Regions from separate parts of the Heyndrickxia faecalis genome, predicted to be linked through region 1. Evidence: a T-box and tRNA genes for the amino acid it is inferred to sense, from the RefSeq annotation. Region 1 holds a T-box; the other regions hold tRNA genes.

Region 1 (7,443 bases):
CAATCCCGGGGCGGAGCACGCCGTTAATACCCGATAGATCTTTGCAGTGGTACATCAGGCCGTTCACAAGCGTCCCTGTAAAATGCCCATTTGACGGATGGACAACCATGCCTTTTGGTTTATTGACAACAAGCACATCGGCATCTTCATAATAGATATCAAGATGCAAGTCTTCCGGTTCAATATCGGGCAATTCCGGCTCCGGCACCTCAATTTCAACCAAGTCGCCTGTTTGCAATCTGTAATTTGCTTTTTCTTTTTTGCCGTTTACGGTAATGTCACCATCTTTAATCCATTGCTGAACTTGTGATCTTGACCATTCTTCCCGGATAGAAGAGACCATTTTATCAAGCCGTTCATTTGCTTCGTGTTCAAGAATGGTGTGATCCATTTTTTCCATCGGTTTTCTCCTTTGTCTTTCTGTCTTCCAAAAGCATTGAAATCAGCAACAATACAACGCCAATCGTTAAACTGGCATCCGCCACGTTAAAAATGGCAAAATCATAACTGCCGAAACGCAAATGGACAAAATCAACCACTTCGCCGCGGAACAGGCGGTCAATAAAGTTGCCGATTGCCCCTCCTAATATAAGGCCGAGGCTGATGCCGACTAGCGCCCTATCTTTCGCATATTTTTGTATGTAATAAAGAATGCCGGCAATGACAATTAGGGTAATGAGATAAAATAGCCACATCTGCCCTTCCAGTATGCTGAAGGCAGCGCCTGTGTTGCGCGTCGATGTGAGAAAAAAGAAACCCGGAATCACTTCGATGCTTTCCCCGAGCGCCATCCCTTTTAAAACGAGCCATTTGGCCAGCTGGTCCAAGATGATCACAATGAGTGCAACCGCATAATAAAAAATAACCAATCGCTTTTCCTCCGCCTGTGTTTACGGCAGGCGCAAAATACCGCCTGGTCCGGAATATATTTCTTTCTGCATTTTAGCATAAACAGCAGGAAGTGAAAAGAACGGACGGCTGGATCCGGTCCGCCCGTTCCTGCCAGCTTCTTTTAGGCGGAAACCATTTTTGCTGATTGAAGTTGCGCAAAAGCAATGCCTTTTTGACATTTCTTTCTCCCTTTTCTAGTGAATAAGATCGTACGGGACGGTTACTTTGCCGTATGACAGGATGGTTTGCCGGTCCGCAGGCAACAGGGCAGGGATTTCCGCAAGGCCCGGGTCAACTTTCCGGGTGCCGTGGAACCCGTCCAATGCCGCCTCAATCTCTTTCAATTCCTCCTGAACCAGATGTTGCACAAGCTCATGTTTCGCCTCGTATACGGATAATTCAGCCCGTAGCGATTGCAGCCAAATTTTCGGATCTTTACGCATCTTCCAACAGCCTCCCCGCTTCTTTGTTGGTTTTAGCATTCCCGCAGGCAAGGCTTGTTTGCGGAAAAACGTTTTCTAAAAGTAACAAAATCATGCAGCGGCAAACGGTTTTTGCCAGTTAAAATCCGGCGCTGGCAATGGGCTGAAATCCGTTAAAAAAGCCGGCGCTGCATGTCTTCATGCAAGCCCCGGCTTAAAGCTTCACACTTCCCGCATCAATGTTTTCACAACTTGTGCACAGCGCGGGCAGAGCGTCGGATGGTCATGGTCCAGGCCGACTTCCGGCGTTACAACCCAGCACCGTTCGCATGTTTCGCCTTCCGCTTTTTCGACGACAATAGCCGCGTGTTCAAGCTTCAGCGCATTTTCCGGCGCGTCTTCAATGGCGCCTGCCACTTCAAATCCCGATACAATGAACAATTGCTTTTTGCTTTCCGAAATGCTGTCAAGCAGTGCTTTCGTCTCCTCATTCACATACAAGGTCACTTTCGCCGTCAGCGATTTCCCGATTACTTTTGCATTCCGCGCTTCTTCCAATGCTTTTAAAACGTCTCCGCGGAGCGCCATAAACGCATTCCATTTTTCTTCAAGCGCACTAGCATCCGGCAAATCCACATATTCCGGCATATCGGTCAGCTGGACGCTTTCTTCCGCGACACCCGGAATATACTGCCAGACTTCATCGGCTGTATGCGGCAAAATCGGCGACAACAGCTTGGTTAAGGAAACAAGGCATTCATACAAAACGGTTTGCATCGCACGGCGTTCCGGATTGTCTGCAAGCTCGATGTACAGCACGTCTTTTGCAAAATCCATATAGAACGAACTGAGGTCTGTGGCACAGAAATTGTTCACCGCATGGTAAATGGTGGCAAATTCGTACCGCTCATAAGCCTCCCGCACTTCTTTTACAAGCTTGTTCAATTTGACAAGCATAAACCGGTCGACCTCGCGCAACTCTTCATAGGCAACTTGGTGCCGGGCCGGGTCGAAGTCGTTCAGATTGCCCAGCATAAACCGGAACGTGTTGCGGATTTTCCGGTAGACTTCGGACACTTGTTTTAAAATTTCATTGGAAACCCGGACATCTGCCTGATAGTCAACGGAAGCGACCCACAAGCGGATGATGTCAGCCCCCAGCTGTTCAACCACTTTGCCAGGCAAAATCGTATTGCCGAGCGATTTGCTCATCTTCCGGCCTTCGCCGTCCAGCACAAACCCGTGGCTTAAAACGCCGTCGTACGGGGCGCGCCCTGTTACCGCCACACTGGTAATGAGCGACGAGTTAAACCAGCCGCGGTACTGGTCGGAGCCTTCAAGGTACAAATCAGCCGGCCGTTTCAAGCCTTCTTGTGCAGCCAGCACGCCCTGATGGGAAGAACCGGAATCGAACCAGACGTCCATAATATCCGTTTCTTTTTTAAATACGCCGTTCGGGCTGCCCGGGTGCGTAAAGCCTTCCGGAAGCAGGTCTTTCGCTTCCCGTTCAAACCAGACGTTTGATCCGTGTTTGCGGAACAGGTCGGACACATGCCGGATGGTTTCTTCCGTGATGATCGCTTCGCCGTTTTCCGCGTAAAAAACAGGGATCGGCACGCCCCATGCACGCTGGCGGGAGATGCACCAGTCGCCGCGGTCGCGGATCATGTTATGCATCCGGAGTTCGCCCCAAACAGGCGTCCAGTTGACCTCTTCAACGGCTTTCAAAATGTCATCGCGGAACATGTCAACCGATGCGAACCATTGCGATGTTGCCCGGAAAATTACCGGTTTTTTCGTCCGCCAGTCATGCGGGTACGAGTGCGTTAAAAACTTCAGTTTCAAAAGCGCACCTGCCTGATCCAGTGCTTCACAGATCGGTTTGTTGGCTTTGTCGTAAAACAGCCCTTCAAAACCGGGCGCGTCTTTTGTCATCATGCCTTTGTCATCTACAGCACAAATCACATCAAGCCCGTATTTTTTGCCGATGAGAAAGTCATCTTCCCCGTGTCCAGGTGAGGTGTGGACGCAGCCGGTCCCGCTGTCGGTTGTGACGTGGTCTCCGAGCATAACGAGCGAATCGCGACCGTACAGCGGATGTTTTGCAACAATGTACTCCAGCTTTTTCCCCGGAACCGTTTGAACGACTTCCGCGTTTTCCCATTCCAAAACGCTGCTTACTTCTTCAAGCAGGGCTTCGGCAACCAGATATTTGTTGCCGCCCGTTTTTACGACCACATAGTTGATCTCCGGATTGACGGCAATGCCGAGGTTTGACGGAATGGTCCAAGGGGTCGTCGTCCAGATGACGATTTTCGTATCCGTATCAAGCACGCCTTTTCCGTCTTTTACGTCGAACGCAACATAAATCGATGGCGATTTAATGTCTTTGTACTCAATTTCTGCATCTGCAAGCGCGGATTCGCTGGAAGGGGACCAGTATACCGGCTTCAGGCCTTTGTAAATATAGCCTTTTTTCGCCATTTCCCCGAATACTTTGATTTGCTCGGCTTCATATGCGGGCCGGAGCGTTAAATACGGATTTTCCCAGTCGCCGCGCACGCCGAGCCGTTTAAACGCTGTCCGCTGGCGATCGATTTGCTCATGGGCATATTTTTCGCACAGTTTCCTGAATTCGGCAACCGACATTGATTTCCGGTCTACGCCTTTTTTTGTCAGTTCCTGCTCAATAGGCAGCCCGTGCGTATCCCAGCCCGGTACATAAGGGGCATGGTAACCCGTCATCGATTTGAACCGGTTGATGATGTCTTTCAATGTTTTATTCAGGGCGTGGCCCATATGGAGATCGCCGTTTGCATACGGAGGCCCGTCGTGGAGCACAAACAGCGGCCTTCCTTCCGTGCGTTTCATCACCTTTTGATAAATATCCATTTCTTCCCATTTTGCCTGGATTTGCGGCTCTTTTTTCGGCAAATTTCCACGCATCGGGAAATCCGTTTTCGGCATTAAAAGTGTATCTTTGTAATCCATGCTGATCCTCCTGCCTTTTGCATATTGTATTTTGAATTTTTCGTTATGTTCAGCCTTGCCAAAAATCCAATAAAAAAACCTTCCCATCCCCAAAATAGGGACGAGAAGGTTCCCGCGGTACCACCCTAGTAGGCATCCAATATGCCCGCTCGACATCCGTAACGTGGAAGGTCCCGCTTAACTCTACTGGCCTTTTCGGCGTTCAAGGCAAGAACTCAAGGGGGATGTTCAGGCTGCGCGCTTTGCCGGGCTCGCACTGTCCCCGGTTCGCTTGGAAAGCTTTCACAACCCTACTGCCCTGTCATCGTTTTTTCGTATACAGTATTGAATGTATTCCATTATAGTGGACCGTGTTCGGATTCGTCAAGTTTGATTTGCTTCTTCTTCTTCCAGTTCAAACTCCGTAGCATCGACTTCAAATTCCATCAGCTTTTCCCAATCGTCGCTATCAATCAGGTCAAGCTGCGCCTCAATCAGCATTTTAAAGCGCGTCCGGAAGACTTTCGACTGTTTTTTCAGCTCTTCGATTTCGAGCGCAATTTTTCTTGCTTTCGAAAGGGCTTCATTGACAATCCGATCGGCATTTTTTTCCGCCTCGCGGATGATCAGTTTCGCTTCTTTCTGGGCATTGCCCTTGACTTCTTCCGCCGCTTCCTGGGCAACAACAATCGATTTATTTAAAGTTTCCTCAATGGAAGTAAAATGGCTCAGGCGTTCGTTTAATGATGCCACCTTATCTTCCAGGTTTTTCTTTTCGCGGATCAGCATTTCATAATCTTTGATCAGCTGGTCAAGAAATTCATTTACTTCATCTTCATCATAGCCGCGAAACCCTTTGCTGAACTCCTTATTATGTATATCTAAAGGCGTTAAAGGCATGTGGCCACCTCCTGTTCAATTTGCCTTTCGATTGCAAGATTCCCCTTCTTTTTTATATTATAATGGAATTCGACGATTTTTTGGGAAAATCCTGCTAATCCATCAAATTATTTTAAAATCCCTGCCACCATTCGCCACTTTTCTTTCTTCGTTTTGCCTTCCACGCGGATGAGCCGGCTTCTCCCGTACCCCCTAGCTGAAAAAGTATCACCTTCCTCGCACTGGAATGCCGGATCTTCCACTGTTTTCCAGTTCACTTTTACAAGCCCGTGCTCAATCAGCGCCCGCGTTTTTTGCCTTGAAATATTGTAAACGGCGGATAAAATCGCATCAAGGCGGAGCGAACTGACGGTGGCCTGTTTTTCAAGCCAGCGTTGCTGTTGCCCGATGGCCTCGCCCAACTGCATTTTCGTAAGGGTAACCGGCGTTTTTCCAATTTGCCGGAATTCCATTTGAATAAAGTCCGAAAGTTCCGCTGCCACGAAAAACTGAATGCGCCCTTCCCCGATTAAAATATCCCCGAATTTTTCGCGTTTCAGGCCGAGCGCCATCAGCGAACCAAGCACATGTTTATGTTCAAAGGAAACAAATTTGGCAGGGTAATGGACTTCGAATAAGGCAAGATGGAAGTCGTCCTCATCCGGAGAAAAATAGTCAGGAAAAAGCAGCATTCTTTTCCGCTCACTCTCTCTGTATCCGCCAAAAGCCCGGACAGAGACTGCGCCGTGGTTTCCGATCACCGTGTTGACAATTCTCTGCATGCGCGGATCCAAAAAATCCGTCAGTTCAGGGGCATACGCATCTTCCACGTATTGTTTCCAGGTCAGCACCTGGTCAATAAATTCCTTTTCATCCGGCCGGAAATGCTGGTAAATCGATTCCATTTGTCTGACTCCTTTTAAAAAAAGGAACTGCACAGTCCCTTTTTCTGAAAATGGCTCTTTTTACATGAACCATGAAAAAATTTCCGCAATGCCGGCTCTTGCCAAATCCAGGACAAAAAAAGCGACGATCGGAGAAATATCAATCATGCCGATCGGTGGAATGATTCTGCGGAAAGGGTCGAGATAAGGTTCCGAAACGCGCGCAAACAAACGCCCGATGTCGGTGTCCCTGAGATTAAACCACGACATAAAGATATAAATCAGGAGAATGTAAGAGTAAATTCTCATGAGAAGCAGAATGATCTTTAAAATTGAAAATAAAATTGGATCCATCCGGTTTATGGCCACCTCGTATCGTCATATTCCTGTCCCTGCAGGAATTCAGAAATTTTTCCGGAAACTTCTACGTTATCCGGCGTACAAAGAAAAATATTGCTGCCGACTCTCTGGATATCGCCTGCAATGGCATACACCGTTCCGCTCAGAAAATCGACAATCCGCTTCGCCTGGTCATGCGGCATGCTTTGCAAATTGACGACCACCGCGCGCCTGTTTTTCAAATGGTCGGCAATTTCCTGTGCATCGGCATATACCCGCGGTTCCACCAGAATGACTTTTGAAGACTTTTGGACGCTTTGCAGGCTGACCACATTTTGCCGCGCATGCCGGACCGGTTTCTCAGCGGGCTGCTCGGGTTCTTCATACTCTTTTTCCATCATTTCTTCTTCCTGGTCTTCGTATTCATCATCAAGCAAAAAGAATGACTTAAATTTCGTTTTCAGTCCCATTCCATTACACCTCCGTTTGTTTTCCCTTATCCGACAAGCGCAGTGCCGATTCTGACAAAAGTCGCCCCTTCTTCTACTGCAATTTCAAAGTCGTTGGACATCCCCATCGACAATTCGCGGCACGGAGCGTAATCCAAATGCAGTGATTCAATGTCCTGCTGCAGTTGTTTCAGCCCGCGGAATGTGCGCCGGATGACGTCCTCATCTTCCGTAAGCGGCGCCATCGTCATCAGACCCGCAACGCGAATATGCGGAAAATCCTTCAGTTTGCGGACAAAATCCACCACTTGCCCGGGCGCCATCCCGTGTTTCGATTCTTCCCCGGAAACATTCACCTGAATAAAGCAATTGATTTCTTTATCCAATTTTGCCGCCCTTTTTTCGATTTCCTCTGCAAGGCTCAGACGGTCCAAAGAGTGTATGTAGCTGACTTTATCAATAATGTTTTTGACTTTCCTTGTCTGCAGCGTCCCGATAAAATGCCAGACGGGACGGTTTCCGAGCGCCTCGTATTTTTTTAGAAGACCGTCATCGCGGTTCTCGCCTAAATGCTGAATGCCTGCTTCCAGTGCCTCTTTTGCTCTTTCT
Region 2 (7,443 bases), 1.2 Mb from region 1:
GGGTTTTTTCCATATTTAAATGCTTTTTAATTCAGGATGTAAAATCGCTTTTCCTAAGGTATAATAAAAGAAATGTATGAATCGGAAGCAAATCTGGCCGGGAGGATTGAACATGGCTTATCAGGCGTTATACCGCACATGGCGGCCGCAGCGGTTTGCGGATGTCGTCGGGCAGGAGCATGTGACAAAAACATTGCAGCACGCCCTCCTGCAACAGAAAACAACGCATGCTTATCTTTTCTCGGGCCCACGGGGTACAGGAAAAACAAGTGCCGCTAAAATTTTGGCAAAGGCGGTGAACTGCGAACATGCTCCGACTGGGGAACCGTGTAACGAGTGCGCTGTTTGCCGGGGGATTACAGACGGCACGATTCCAGATGTCATCGAAATTGACGCGGCGTCGAATACAGGCGTGGATGACATCCGCGATATCCGCGACAAAGTCAAATACGCGCCAAGTGTTGTAAAATATAAAGTATATATTATCGACGAAGTCCATATGCTGTCGATTGGCGCATTTAACGCGCTTTTGAAAACCCTAGAGGAGCCCCCGAAACACGTCATTTTTATTCTGGCAACAACCGAGCCCCATAAAATTCCGCTTACGATCGTTTCCAGATGCCAGCGGTTTGATTTTAAACGCATCACATCCCGTGATATTTTTAAACGCCTGGCTTATATTGCAGGCGAAACCGGTATTGCATATGATGAACAGGCGCTCAATATTATCGCCCATGCTGCGGAAGGTGGGATGCGGGACGCGCTCAGCCTGCTTGACCAGGCCGTCTCGTTTAGCGAGGGGAAAGTCAGAGTGGAAGATGCGCTCACGGTAACGGGTTCCATTTCTCAGAATGATTTTACCCGCCTTGCCCAGGCCATTCAAAAGAAGGATGCCGCAGAGTGCCTTGACCTTGTCGGTTCTCTTCTCCAGCAGGGAAAAGATCCCTCAAGGCTTGTGGAAGACTTCATTCTTTATTTCCGCGATCTGCTTTTGTATAAAACTGCCCCGCAGATGGAGGAAGCGGTTCAAAGGGTATATTTAGATGAGGCATTTAAAGAAATGAGCCGCTCGCTTCAAACGCAGGAAATTTACCGTTTTATTGACATCCTGAACCAAACGCAGCAGGATATGCGTTTTTCCAATATGGCCCGCGTTTATTTGGAAGTGGCTTTTATCAAACTGTGTGAAGAAAAAGCGCCGGATCCCGGGGAAAATGATCTCGTCCGGAAGCTTGCCGAAAAAATCGAACGGCTCGAATCAGAACTCGAGTCTCTCAAGCAAAACGGGGTTCCGGAGGCCGATGAAACGGAACCTGCGCCAAAACGGCAGGCTCAGAGAAAAATTCCGCGCACTTCGAAAGGTTTTAAGGTACAAGTCGGAAGGATTCATGATATATTAAAAGAAGCGACAAAAGAGGACCTCAAACGGATTAAAAACAGCTGGAACGATATGATTGAGACGCTCAACAGCAGGCAGATGCGGTCGCAGGCAGCACTTTTAAATGAAGCAGAACCGGTGGCGGCATCGCCGAACGCTTTTGTCATCAAATTCAAGTATGAGATCCATTGCCAAATGGCGATGGAAAACGAGAAATTTTTACAAGCGATTTCGAGCGTACTTGGTGAATTAACCGGAACCGGGTATCAGGCGGCAGGTGTTCCGGAAAATGAATGGAATACGATCAGGGAAAATTATATCCATCACCATAAAGAAGAAGCAGAGGAAGAAAAACCGCAGGAAGATCCGGTTGTAACCGAAGCAATCAAATTGTTTGGGCCTGAATTAATTGAAATAAAAGACTAAAACTGGAGGGTTTCATATGCGAGGAATGGGCAATATGGGCAATATGCAAAAAATGATGAAACAAATGCAAAAGATGCAAAAAGAAATGATGGAGGCACAGGAACAGCTTGGCGAACAGAAAGTGGAGGGTACGGCAGGCGGCGGCATGGTAACCGTTGTCGTCTCCGGCCATAAAAAAGTGCTTGAAGTGCGCATCAACGAAGAAGCCGTTGATCCGGACGATGTTGAAATGCTGCAGGACATGATCCTTGTCGCCACCAATGACGCCCTGGATAAAGCCGAACAGCTGACAGAGCAGACAATGGGCAAGTACACGAAAGGCTTCAATATTCCGGGATTTTAAAGGTGTGATCAACAATGCAATACCCTGAACCAATCACAAAATTAATGGAAAGCTTCATGAAACTGCCAGGCATTGGGCCGAAAACCGCGGCCCGGCTGGCATTTTTTGTTCTTGATATGAAGGAAGACAGCGTCCTTGCATTTGCCAAGGCGCTTGTCGATGCGAAACGGGACCTGACGTACTGTTCTGTTTGCGGGCATATCACCGATACAGATCCGTGCTATATTTGTGCCGATCCGCGCCGCGACAGAAGCGTGATCTGCGTTGTCGAGGAGCCGAAAGACGTCATTGCCATGGAAAAAATGAAAGAATACAACGGCCTTTACCATGTTCTGCATGGTGCCATTTCTCCAATGGACGGAATCGGCCCTGAAGACATCAGTGTGCCGGATCTGCTCAAACGCCTGCGCGATGAAACCGTCCAAGAAGTGATTCTTGCAACCAATCCAAATATCGAAGGCGAAGCAACAGCCATGTATATTTCGCGGCTTTTAAAACCGTCCGGCATTAAAGTGACACGGATTGCACACGGGTTGCCAGTGGGCGGAGATCTCGAGTACGCCGACGAAGTCACCTTATCAAAAGCACTGGAAGGCCGAAGAGAAATTTAACCTGACACGGGGTGGATACAATGTTCAGCAAGAAGCAAAAACTCAGGAAAGAATACGATGCGCTTCTTCTCGATTTGGTCACAAACGTAAAAAATGAATGGGTACAGCAAAACGCCCTCCAGCATCTAAGTTTTGAATTTAACGAAGAACTTTACTACCGCACCAAAGTGGCCGAAGCGAAGTATGTGTTTCTTTTTCGGGAAGTGAAAAGAAGAAACATCCGCCTCCAGTAAGGGTAGCACGGCTCAAGTTCTTTTTTGGACAACTCCTTCATAAAAATAAAGCAGCTGGAAAAAAGGGGTGATTCACTTGAGCTCAACCATCATCATTATTGCGATTGTCGGCCTGATCCTTTTGCTGCTGTTTTCCGCAGCTTTAACCAAACCGCTGCGATGGGCGGGAAAGTTATGCATCAAAGCCATCATCGGGGCTATACTCCTTTTCTTTTTAAACCAAGTGGGCGGCCGGTACGGACTGCATGTCCCAATCAATGCAGCCACCGTATCCGTTTCCGGGCTGCTCGGCATACCCGGGGTGATCGGCCTGACTGTCATCCAGACATGGATTCTGTCTTGACAAAAGCAGCGCTCGAACCGCCATCAGCAGACAACCAGCGCCAAAGAAATGATCCATCATTTCTTTGGCGTATTTTTTATGTTCATTCGAAGAAACTAGAAGCTTAGGCTGAAAGAAGCATGGGCGCCCACGAAAAAGCAGGCATATAAAAAAAAGGATTGACTACACTTCGTTATACTAGTATAATAGTTTTCGTCGCCGCATCCGGCATCAAACTTCTTAAAAAAGTAGTTGACATGTTGGTTGCGTCGTGGTATGATATAAAAGTCGCTGAAAAACAAAGCGATTGTTCCTTGAAAACTGGACAAAACGAAACGTCAAATTCTTTTTGAGCTTTTATCAAACATCTTTACTGAGAGTTTGATCCTGGCTCAGGACGAACGCTGGCGGCGTGCCTAATACATGCAAGTCGTGCGGACCTTTTAAAAGCTTGCTTTTAAAAGGTTAGCGGCGGACGGGTGAGTAACACGTGGGCAACCTGCCTGTAAGATCGGGATAACGCCGGGAAACCGGGGCTAATACCGGATAGTTTTTTCCTCCGCATGGAGGAAAAAGGAAAGACGGCTTTTGCTGTCACTTACAGATGGGCCCGCGGCGCATTAGCTAGTTGGTGGGGTAACGGCTCACCAAGGCAACGATGCGTAGCCGACCTGAGAGGGTGATCGGCCACATTGGGACTGAGACACGGCCCAAACTCCTACGGGAGGCAGCAGTAGGGAATCTTCCGCAATGGACGAAAGTCTGACGGAGCAACGCCGCGTGAGTGAAGAAGGCCTTCGGGTCGTAAAACTCTGTTGCCGGGGAAGAACAAGTGCCGTTCGAACAGGGCGGCGCCTTGACGGTACCCGGCCAGAAAGCCACGGCTAACTACGTGCCAGCAGCCGCGGTAATACGTAGGTGGCAAGCGTTGTCCGGAATTATTGGGCGTAAAGCGCGCGCAGGCGGCTTCTTAAGTCTGATGTGAAATCTTGCGGCTCAACCGCAAGCGGTCATTGGAAACTGGGAGGCTTGAGTGCAGAAGAGGAGAGTGGAATTCCACGTGTAGCGGTGAAATGCGTAGAGATGTGGAGGAACACCAGTGGCGAAGGCGGCTCTCTGGTCTGTAACTGACGCTGAGGCGCGAAAGCGTGGGGAGCAAACAGGATTAGATACCCTGGTAGTCCACGCCGTAAACGATGAGTGCTAAGTGTTAGAGGGTTTCCGCCCTTTAGTGCTGCAGCTAACGCATTAAGCACTCCGCCTGGGGAGTACGGCCGCAAGGCTGAAACTCAAAGGAATTGACGGGGGCCCGCACAAGCGGTGGAGCATGTGGTTTAATTCGAAGCAACGCGAAGAACCTTACCAGGTCTTGACATCCTCTGATCTCCCTGGAGACAGGGCCTTCCCCTTCGGGGGACAGAGTGACAGGTGGTGCATGGTTGTCGTCAGCTCGTGTCGTGAGATGTTGGGTTAAGTCCCGCAACGAGCGCAACCCTTGACCTTAGTTGCCAGCATTCAGTTGGGCACTCTAAGGTGACTGCCGGTGACAAACCGGAGGAAGGTGGGGATGACGTCAAATCATCATGCCCCTTATGACCTGGGCTACACACGTGCTACAATGGATGGTACAAAGGGTTGCGAGACCGCGAGGTTAAGCCAATCCCAGAAAACCATTCCCAGTTCGGATTGCAGGCTGCAACCCGCCTGCATGAAGCCGGAATCGCTAGTAATCGCGGATCAGCATGCCGCGGTGAATACGTTCCCGGGCCTTGTACACACCGCCCGTCACACCACGAGAGTTTGTAACACCCGAAGTCGGTGAGGTAACCTTTAAGGAGCCAGCCGCCGAAGGTGGGACAGATGATTGGGGTGAAGTCGTAACAAGGTAGCCGTATCGGAAGGTGCGGCTGGATCACCTCCTTTCTAAGGAAAAAAAGGAAAACTTCGTTTTCCAAAATCAAGTTTGACGTTTCCGTTTTGTTCAGTTTTGAAGGTTCAATCCTTCCTTATATTTCCTTTCATTAAGGGCCTGTAGCTCAGCTGGTTAGAGCGCACGCCTGATAAGCGTGAGGTCGATGGTTCAAGTCCATTCAGGCCCACCATTCCTTAATGATCGGGGCCTTAGCTCAGCTGGGAGAGCGCCTGCTTTGCACGCAGGAGGTCAGCGGTTCGATCCCGCTAGGCTCCACCTTTATAAATGTGTTCTTTGAAAACCGGATAGGAGAAACAAACCAAGTAAACCGAGAATCGCTTATTTTTGGATTTAAACCTTTTTATGGTTAAGTTAGAAAGGGCGCACGGTGAATGCCTTGGCACTAGGAGCCGATGAAGGACGGTACAAACACCGATATGCTCCGGGGAGCTGTACGTAAGCTTTGATCCGGAGATTTCCGAATGGGGAAACCCCCTGTCTTTAATCGGACAGGATTCCTGCCTGAATCCATAGGGCAGGAAGGGCACACCCGGGGAACTGAAACATCTCAGTACCCGGAGGAAGAGAAAGCAATTGCGATTTCCCAAGTAGCGGCGAGCGAACAGGAAACAGCCCAAACCGGAAGGCTTGCCTTCCGGGGTTGTAGGACACTCATATGGGAGTTACAAAAGAACGGGGTAAGTGAAGCGGCCTGGAAAGGCCTGCCGGAGAAGGTAAAAGCCCTGTAACTGAAACTTCGTTCTCTCCCGAGTGGATCCTGAGTACGGCGGGACACGAGGAATCCCGCCGGAATCCGGGAGGACCATCTCCCAAGGCTAAATACTCCCTAGTGACCGATAGTGAACCAGTACCGTGAGGGAAAGGTGAAAAGCACCCCGGGAGGGGAGTGAAAGAGATCCTGAAACCGTGTGCCTACAAGTAGTCAGAGCCCGTTAACGGGTGATGGCGTGCCTTTTGTAGAATGAACCGGCGAGTTACGGTCTCATGCAAGGTTAAGCTGAAGAAGCGGAGCCGCAGCGAAAGCGAGTCTGAACAGGGCGAAAGAGTATGAGGCCGCAGACCCGAAACCAGGTGATCTACCCATGTCCAGGGTGAAGGCAAGGTAACACTTGCTGGAGGCCCGAACCCACGCACGTTGAAAAGTGCGGGGATGAGGTGTGGGTAGCGGAGAAATTCCAATCGAACTTGGAGATAGCTGGTTCTCTCCGAAATAGCTTTAGGGCTAGCCTCAAGCGAAGAGTTTTGGAGGTAGAGCACTGTTTGGACGAGGGGCCCTCATCGGGTTACCGAATTCAGACAAACTCCGAATGCCAAAAACTTATGCTTGGGAGTCAGACTGTGAGTGATAAGATCCATGGTCGAAAGGGAAACAGCCCGGACCGCCAGCTAAGGTCCCAAAGTATACGTTAAGTGGAAAAGGATGTGGCGTTGCTTAGACAACCAGGATGTTGGCTTAGAAGCAGCCATCATTTAAAGAGTGCGTAATAGCTCACTGGTCGAGTGACGCTGCGCCGAAAATGTACCGGGGCTAAACGTATCACCGAAGCTGCGGATGGACACCGTTTGGTGTCCGTGGTAGGAGAGCGTTCTAAGGGCGTTGAAGCCGGACCGGAAGGACCGGTGGAGCGCTTAGAAGTGAGAATGCCGGTATGAGTAGCGAAAGAAGGGTGAGAATCCCTTCCACCGAATGCCTAAGGTTTCCTGAGGAAGGCTCGTCCGCTCAGGGTTAGTCGGGGCCTAAGCCGAGGCCGAAAGGCGTAGGCGATGGACAACAGGTTGATATTCCTGTACCGCCTCTTCACCGTTTGAACGATGGGGGGACGCAGGAGGATAGGGTAAGCGCGACACTGGTTGATCGCGTCCAAGCAGTTAGGCCGGTGCGGAGGCAAATCCTTCGCACCAAGGCGGAGCTGTGATGGCGAGGGAAATTTTAGTACCGAAGTTCCTGATTCCACACTGCCAAGAAAAGCCTCTAGTGAGGTGAAAGGCGCCCGTACCGCAAACCGACACAGGTAGGCGAGGAGAGAATCCTAAGGTGAGCGAGAGAACTCTCGTTAAGGAACTCGGCAAAATGACCCCGTAACTTCGGGAGAAGGGGTGCTTTTTGGGGTGTATGCCCCGGGAAGCCGCAGTGAATAGGCCCAGGCGACTGTTTAGCAAAAACACAGGTCTCTGCGAAGCCGCAAGGCGAAGTATA
Region 3 (7,443 bases), 1.2 Mb from region 1:
GTCTTTTTATCCAACAATGAAGAAGCAGAAGTGCTTTACATGAAACCGTCCGCTCCCATTAAACCGCTTGTAAAAATTTTAAGCAGCAATGAAATGGTGGATTTGGAAAGCCGGCCTGATTTGTTTATTACAGAATTAATCCGGTGAGGTTTGAAAAGCAGAAACCGGCCAAAATAGAAGCCTTATTATATTTTGTTTGGATAACCCTTAGACACCGATGCCGTATTTATTGTCGTACCAGCGGAAGCCTTCAGGAGAGATAAATTTATTACTTTATGTATTGCCAGAAACAATATCTATCCGGAGCATAATTGATTTTACGTAAAAACCTTAAGTTCAATTTATTTAGATTATGTGCATTGTATAGGATTTTGTTGCGCGAACCGAAAAAAGTACTTGCAATTTACTGCATAACGAGTATAATAGAAATTGTGCTTTTTATGGTTGCTTGTTGATTTGCTTTTTTTGTTGACACAAGCTGCCGGATATGTTATGATATAAAAGTCGTCACAAGATGTGATTGTTCCTTGAAAACTGGACAAAACGAAACGTCAAATTCTTTTTGAGCTTTTATCAAACATCTTTACTGAGAGTTTGATCCTGGCTCAGGACGAACGCTGGCGGCGTGCCTAATACATGCAAGTCGTGCGGACCTTTTAAAAGCTTGCTTTTAAAAGGTTAGCGGCGGACGGGTGAGTAACACGTGGGCAACCTGCCTGTAAGATCGGGATAACGCCGGGAAACCGGGGCTAATACCGGATAGTTTTTTCCTCCGCATGGAGGAAAAAGGAAAGACGGCTTTTGCTGTCACTTACAGATGGGCCCGCGGCGCATTAGCTAGTTGGTGGGGTAACGGCTCACCAAGGCAACGATGCGTAGCCGACCTGAGAGGGTGATCGGCCACATTGGGACTGAGACACGGCCCAAACTCCTACGGGAGGCAGCAGTAGGGAATCTTCCGCAATGGACGAAAGTCTGACGGAGCAACGCCGCGTGAGTGAAGAAGGCCTTCGGGTCGTAAAACTCTGTTGCCGGGGAAGAACAAGTGCCGTTCGAACAGGGCGGCGCCTTGACGGTACCCGGCCAGAAAGCCACGGCTAACTACGTGCCAGCAGCCGCGGTAATACGTAGGTGGCAAGCGTTGTCCGGAATTATTGGGCGTAAAGCGCGCGCAGGCGGTTTCTTAAGTCTGATGTGAAATCTTGCGGCTCAACCGCAAGCGGTCATTGGAAACTGGGAGGCTTGAGTGCAGAAGAGGAGAGTGGAATTCCACGTGTAGCGGTGAAATGCGTAGAGATGTGGAGGAACACCAGTGGCGAAGGCGGCTCTCTGGTCTGTAACTGACGCTGAGGCGCGAAAGCGTGGGGAGCAAACAGGATTAGATACCCTGGTAGTCCACGCCGTAAACGATGAGTGCTAAGTGTTAGAGGGTTTCCGCCCTTTAGTGCTGCAGCTAACGCATTAAGCACTCCGCCTGGGGAGTACGGCCGCAAGGCTGAAACTCAAAGGAATTGACGGGGGCCCGCACAAGCGGTGGAGCATGTGGTTTAATTCGAAGCAACGCGAAGAACCTTACCAGGTCTTGACATCCTCTGACCTCCCTGGAGACAGGGCCTTCCCCTTCGGGGGACAGAGTGACAGGTGGTGCATGGTTGTCGTCAGCTCGTGTCGTGAGATGTTGGGTTAAGTCCCGCAACGAGCGCAACCCTTGACCTTAGTTGCCAGCATTGAGTTGGGCACTCTAAGGTGACTGCCGGTGACAAACCGGAGGAAGGTGGGGATGACGTCAAATCATCATGCCCCTTATGACCTGGGCTACACACGTGCTACAATGGATGGTACAAAGGGCTGCGAGACCGCGAGGTTAAGCCAATCCCAGAAAACCATTCCCAGTTCGGATTGCAGGCTGCAACCCGCCTGCATGAAGCCGGAATCGCTAGTAATCGCGGATCAGCATGCCGCGGTGAATACGTTCCCGGGCCTTGTACACACCGCCCGTCACACCACGAGAGTTTGTAACACCCGAAGTCGGTGAGGTAACCTTTACGGAGCCAGCCGCCGAAGGTGGGACAGATGATTGGGGTGAAGTCGTAACAAGGTAGCCGTATCGGAAGGTGCGGCTGGATCACCTCCTTTCTAAGGGGAAAAGCGTAGGGCGCTCGTTCATCGGCGTACGGATTTCGTAGTCTTCGACTGAGATAAAGGAAACACGATGAGCCTTAAAGGCGAATCGATGTTGACTTATCGTAGGGAGAAGACGTAGAAATACGCTAGCCGATAGCGCCCGGAGCTAGACAGAAATTAAGGAAAACTTCGTTTTCCAAAATTAAGTTTGATGTTTCCGTTTTGTTCAGTTTTGAAGGTTCAATCCTTCCTTATATTTCCTTTCATTAAGGGCCTGTAGCTCAGCTGGTTAGAGCGCACGCCTGATAAGCGTGAGGTCGATGGTTCAAGTCCATTCAGGCCCACCATTCCTTAATGATCGGGGCCTTAGCTCAGCTGGGAGAGCGCCTGCTTTGCACGCAGGAGGTCAGCGGTTCGATCCCGCTAGGCTCCACCTTTATAAATGTGTTCTTTGAAAACCGGATAGGAGAAACAAACCAAGTAAACCGAGAATCGCTTATTTTTGGATTTAAACCTTTTTATGGTTAAGTTAGAAAGGGCGCACGGCGGATGCCTTGGCACTAGGAGCCGATGAAGGACGGTACAAACACCGATATGCTCCGGGGAGCTGTACGTAAGCTTTGATCCGGAGATTTCCGAATGGGGAAACCCCCTGTCTTTAATCGGACAGGATTCCTGCCTGAATCCATAGGGCAGGAAGGGCACACCCGGGGAACTGAAACATCTCAGTACCCGGAGGAAGAGAAAGCAATTGCGATTTCCCAAGTAGCGGCGAGCGAACAGGAAACAGCCCAAACCGGAAGGCTTGCCTTCCGGGGTTGTAGGACACTCATATGGGAGTTACAAAAGAACGGGGTAAGTGAAGCGGCCTGGAAAGGCCTGCCGGAGAAGGTAAAAGCCCTGTAACTGAAACTTCGTTCTCTCCCGAGTGGATCCTGAGTACGGCGGGACACGAGGAATCCCGCCGGAATCCGGGAGGACCATCTCCCAAGGCTAAATACTCCCTAGTGACCGATAGTGAACCAGTACCGTGAGGGAAAGGTGAAAAGCACCCCGGGAGGGGAGTGAAAGAGATCCTGAAACCGTGTGCCTACAAGTAGTCAGAGCCCGTTAACGGGTGATGGCGTGCCTTTTGTAGAATGAACCGGCGAGTTACGGTCTCATGCAAGGTTAAGCTGAAGAAGCGGAGCCGCAGCGAAAGCGAGTCTGAACAGGGCGAAAGAGTATGAGGCCGCAGACCCGAAACCAGGTGATCTACCCATGTCCAGGGTGAAGGCAAGGTAACACTTGCTGGAGGCCCGAACCCACGCACGTTGAAAAGTGCGGGGATGAGGTGTGGGTAGCGGAGAAATTCCAATCGAACTTGGAGATAGCTGGTTCTCTCCGAAATAGCTTTAGGGCTAGCCTCAAGCGAAGAGTTTTGGAGGTAGAGCACTGTTTGGACGAGGGGCCCTCATCGGGTTACCGAATTCAGACAAACTCCGAATGCCAAAAACTTATGCTTGGGAGTCAGACTGTGAGTGATAAGATCCATGGTCGAAAGGGAAACAGCCCAGACCGCCAGCTAAGGTCCCAAAGTATACGTTAAGTGGAAAAGGATGTGGCGTTGCTTAGACAACCAGGATGTTGGCTTAGAAGCAGCCATCATTCAAAGAGTGCGTAATAGCTCACTGGTCGAGTGACGCTGCGCCGAAAATGTACCGGGGCTAAACGTATCACCGAAGCTGCGGATGGACACCGTATGGTGTCCGTGGTAGGAGAGCGTTCTAAGGGCGTTGAAGCCGGACCGGAAGGACCGGTGGAGCGCTTAGAAGTGAGAATGCCGGTATGAGTAGCGAAAGAAGGGTGAGAATCCCTTCCACCGAATGCCTAAGGTTTCCTGAGGAAGGCTCGTCCGCTCAGGGTTAGTCGGGGCCTAAGCCGAGGCCGAAAGGCGTAGGCGATGGACAACAGGTTGATATTCCTGTACCGCCTCTTCACCGTTTGAACGATGGGGGGACGCAGGAGGATAGGGCGAGCGCGACACTGGTTGATCGCGTCCAAGCAGTTAGGCCGGTGCGGAGGCAAATCCTTCGCGCCAAGGCGGAGCTGTGATGGCGAGGGAAATTTGAGTACCGAAGTTCCTGATTCCACACTGCCAAGAAAAGCCTCTAGTGAGGTGAAAGGCGCCCGTACCGCAAACCGACACAGGTAGGCGAGGAGAGAATCCTAAGGTGAGCGAGAGAACTCTCGTTAAGGAACTCGGCAAAATGACCCCGTAACTTCGGGAGAAGGGGTGCTTTTTGGGGTGTATGCCCCGGGAAGCCGCAGTGAATAGGCCCAGGCGACTGTTTAGCAAAAACACAGGTCTCTGCGAAGCCGCAAGGCGAAGTATAGGGGCTGACACCTGCCCGGTGCTGGAAGGTTAAGGAGAGGGGTTAGCCGTCAGGCGAAGCTCTGAACTGAAGCCCCAGTAAACGGCGGCCGTAACTATAACGGTCCTAAGGTAGCGAAATTCCTTGTCAGGTAAGTTCTGACCCGCACGAAAGGTGTAACGATCTGGGCACTGTCTCAACGAGAGACTCGGTGAAATTATAGTACCTGTGAAGATGCAGGTTACCCGCGACAGGACGGAAAGACCCCATGGAGCTTTACTGCAGCCTGATATTGAATTTTGGTACAGCTTGTACAGGATAGGTAGGAGCCTTGGAAACCGGAGCGCCAGCTTCGGCGGAGGCATCGGTGGGATACTACCCTGGCTGTATTGAAATTCTAACCCGCACCCCTTACCGGGGTGGGAGACAGTGTCAGGCAGGCAGTTTGACTGGGGCGGTCGCCTCCTAAAAGGTAACGGAGGCGCCCAAAGGTTCCCTCAGAATGGTTGGAAATCATTCGCAGAGTGTAAAGGCATAAGGGAGCTTGACTGCGAGACTTACAAGTCGAGCAGGGACGAAAGTCGGGCTTAGTGATCCGGTGGTTCCGCATGGAAGGGCCATCGCTCAACGGATAAAAGCTACCCTGGGGATAACAGGCTGATCTCCCCCAAGAGTCCACATCGACGGGGAGGTTTGGCACCTCGATGTCGGCTCATCGCATCCTGGGGCTGTAGTCGGTCCCAAGGGTTGGGCTGTTCGCCCATTAAAGCGGTACGCGAGCTGGGTTCAGAACGTCGTGAGACAGTTCGGTCCCTATCCGTCGCGGGCGCAGGAAATTTGAGAGGAGCTGTCCTTAGTACGAGAGGACCGGGATAGACGCACCGCTGGTGTACCAGTTGTCTTGCCAAAGGCATCGCTGGGTAGCTATGTGCGGAAGGGATAAGTGCTGAAAGCATCTAAGCATGAAGCCCCCCTCAAGATGAGATTTCCCACAGTTTATACTGGTAAGATCCCTGAAAGATGATCAGGTTGATAGGTCCGGGGTGGAAGCGCGGCGACGCGTGGAGCTGACGGATACTAATCGATCGAGGACTTAACCAAATAGAAAAGCGAAGGGCGCCTTGAAAAAGGTGCACTGGAGCTAGACAATTCTCAAGGTTAGAAACGCGTTCTCCGTTTACAGTTTTTTCTCCCATCCGGTTTTCAGGGAACACATCCCAAAAATTATACAGGTCCGGTGATAATGGCGGAAAGGTCACACCCGTTCCCATCCCGAACACGGAAGTTAAGCTTTCCAGCGCCGATGGTAGTTGGGGGTTTCCCCCTGCGAGAGTAGGACGTTGCCGGGCCAAAAGAGAACCGCAGACAAATGGTCTGTGGTTTTTTTATTTCTTTTACCATCCTCGCTTCAATCGTATGAAGGACGTAGCCCAACGATAAGGGAAGATAAATGCCGAGTATATGTAAAATTTTACTCGGAGGGGCAGATAAGTGAAAAAATGGGAAGACACTCTATTATCTAAATGTACACCTTGAAATGAACATCTAGAGAGAGGTTTCCCATGGATATGATATTACGTACAGGAACGGGAATTTTTAGAGTAACGAAAGGAATTAAGAAAACATCTCAAAAAGTGCAAAAAGTAAATTGAACATAGAGCCCGTCTACGTTAAGGAAGCGTCGAAAAACGAAGGCCTTTCTTTACATAGAGCCCCTCTATGTTAAGGAAGCAAACAAAAACGAAGGTCTTCCTTCACATAGAGTGTGTCTACGTTAAGAAAGCGCGGAAAAACGAAGGTCTTTCTTTACCTAGAGCGCGTCTACGTTAAGGAAGCAAACAAAAACGAAGATCTTCCTTCACTTAGAGCGCATCTACGTCAAGGAAGCAAACAAAAACGAGTCTCTTCCTTCACATAAAGCCCGTCTTCGTTAAGGTTTGCTGAACGAATCCGATTCTGAGTTTGTACCCAATTTGTCAGCAAGCTCTTTCTTATCGCGTTCTTTTGAGACATACACACACCTGAAAAACCGGCATACGATACCATACATCATTTCGCTTTCTCGTTGCAACATTTGAAAAAATCTCTTTGATTGTGAATAGTCCGCGGAAATGATGGCAATTATAATGAGCAGGGGGTGGAGCAGATGGATCGGAGTGCCCTGAGACATGAACCGGAAATGTGCATTGTTTGTGAGAAATTGAAACATAACGGCATCCATCTTTATACATCATTTATCTGCAGTGACTGCGAAAAGGAAATGGTCCGTACCGATACGGGAGATCCGCGTTATTCCTATTTTGTCCGACAGTTGAAAGCAGTTCAAAGCCCAAAATGTATACATGACCAAGCATATTAAAACAGGCTTGGTTATTTTTTTGTTCTGCCCGTGTAAATGCTACTCTATGAAAAGATACTCGGACAATCGGAAAAACTTCAATCACCCATTTCCTGCCCGCTTTTACCCGTTTATAGTAAAATAGAATAAGTAAACTCGGGGCCGGTTTTTACAGGCGGCTCCGTATGATAAGGGGTACGGAGATGGATCAAAATCGAATGCCATTATTTGAAGCGCTATGCCGCTATCAACATAAAAATCCCGTTTCGTTCCACGTGCCGGGGCATAAAAACGGCTTGTTGATTGAGCCGTTGTTAAAAGAAAGCGCGTCTTTTTTACAATATGATGCAACAGAATTGTCCGGGCTGGATGATTTGCACCATGCTGAAGGAGCCATTCAAGAAGCACAGGATTTGCTGGCTGCTTATTACGGCAGTGAAAAGAGCTATTTTCTCGTAAACGGAAGCACCGTTGGCAACCTCGCCATGATCCTTTCTGTATGCCGGCCGGGGGATCGTGTGCTTGTGGACCGGAACTGCCATCAATCGGTTTTGCATGCCCTCAGGCTTGCCAGGGCAAATCCGGTTTTTGTTTTTCCTGAAATCGATAAGGAACGCCAAATGCCGG

The links. The T-box of region 1 lies ahead of ileS (isoleucine--tRNA ligase). A T-box ahead of a tRNA ligase gene usually reads a tRNA of that ligase, here a tRNA-Ile.
Region 2: it encodes a tRNA-Ile, which carries the amino acid that the T-box ahead of ileS (isoleucine--tRNA ligase) is inferred to sense. The anticodon was not compared.
Region 3: it encodes a tRNA-Ile, which carries the amino acid that the T-box ahead of ileS (isoleucine--tRNA ligase) is inferred to sense. The anticodon was not compared.

What each region holds. Positions count from the first base shown of each region.
Region 1 is NZ_CP158453.1:2,367,585-2,375,027, forward strand. Features, by position in the region: gene ABR335_RS11520 (RluA family pseudouridine synthase) at 1-400, opposite strand, end outside; gene lspA (signal peptidase II) at 372-869, opposite strand; gene ABR335_RS11530 (hypothetical protein) at 1,086-1,334, opposite strand; gene ileS (isoleucine--tRNA ligase) at 1,536-4,304, opposite strand; T-box leader at 4,398-4,618, opposite strand; gene ABR335_RS11540 (DivIVA domain-containing protein) at 4,668-5,183, opposite strand; gene ABR335_RS11545 (RNA-binding protein) at 5,291-6,067, opposite strand; gene ABR335_RS11550 (YggT family protein) at 6,128-6,400, opposite strand; gene ABR335_RS11555 (cell division protein SepF) at 6,406-6,855, opposite strand; gene ABR335_RS11560 (YggS family pyridoxal phosphate-dependent enzyme) at 6,882-7,443, opposite strand, start outside.
Region 2 is NZ_CP158453.1:1,070-8,512, reverse strand. Features, by position in the region: gene dnaX (DNA polymerase III subunit gamma/tau) at 113-1,804, shown strand; gene ABR335_RS00040 (YbaB/EbfC family nucleoid-associated protein) at 1,821-2,147, shown strand; gene recR (recombination mediator RecR) at 2,162-2,758, shown strand; gene ABR335_RS00030 (YaaL family protein) at 2,779-2,991, shown strand; gene ABR335_RS00025 (pro-sigmaK processing inhibitor BofA family protein) at 3,068-3,334, shown strand; rRNA gene ABR335_RS00020 (16S ribosomal RNA) at 3,683-5,236, shown strand; tRNA gene ABR335_RS00015 (tRNA-Ile) at 5,339-5,415, shown strand; tRNA gene ABR335_RS00010 (tRNA-Ala) at 5,429-5,501, shown strand; rRNA gene ABR335_RS00005 (23S ribosomal RNA) at 5,591-7,443, shown strand, end outside.
Region 3 is NZ_CP158453.1:84,855-92,297, reverse strand. Features, by position in the region: gene ABR335_RS00470 (HD-GYP domain-containing protein) at 1-147, shown strand, start outside; rRNA gene ABR335_RS00465 (16S ribosomal RNA) at 583-2,136, shown strand; tRNA gene ABR335_RS00460 (tRNA-Ile) at 2,395-2,471, shown strand; tRNA gene ABR335_RS00455 (tRNA-Ala) at 2,485-2,557, shown strand; rRNA gene ABR335_RS00450 (23S ribosomal RNA) at 2,647-5,579, shown strand; rRNA gene rrf (5S ribosomal RNA) at 5,712-5,827, shown strand; gene ABR335_RS00440 (sigma factor G inhibitor Gin) at 6,625-6,837, shown strand; gene ABR335_RS00435 (aminotransferase class I/II-fold pyridoxal phosphate-dependent enzyme) at 7,020-7,443, shown strand, end outside.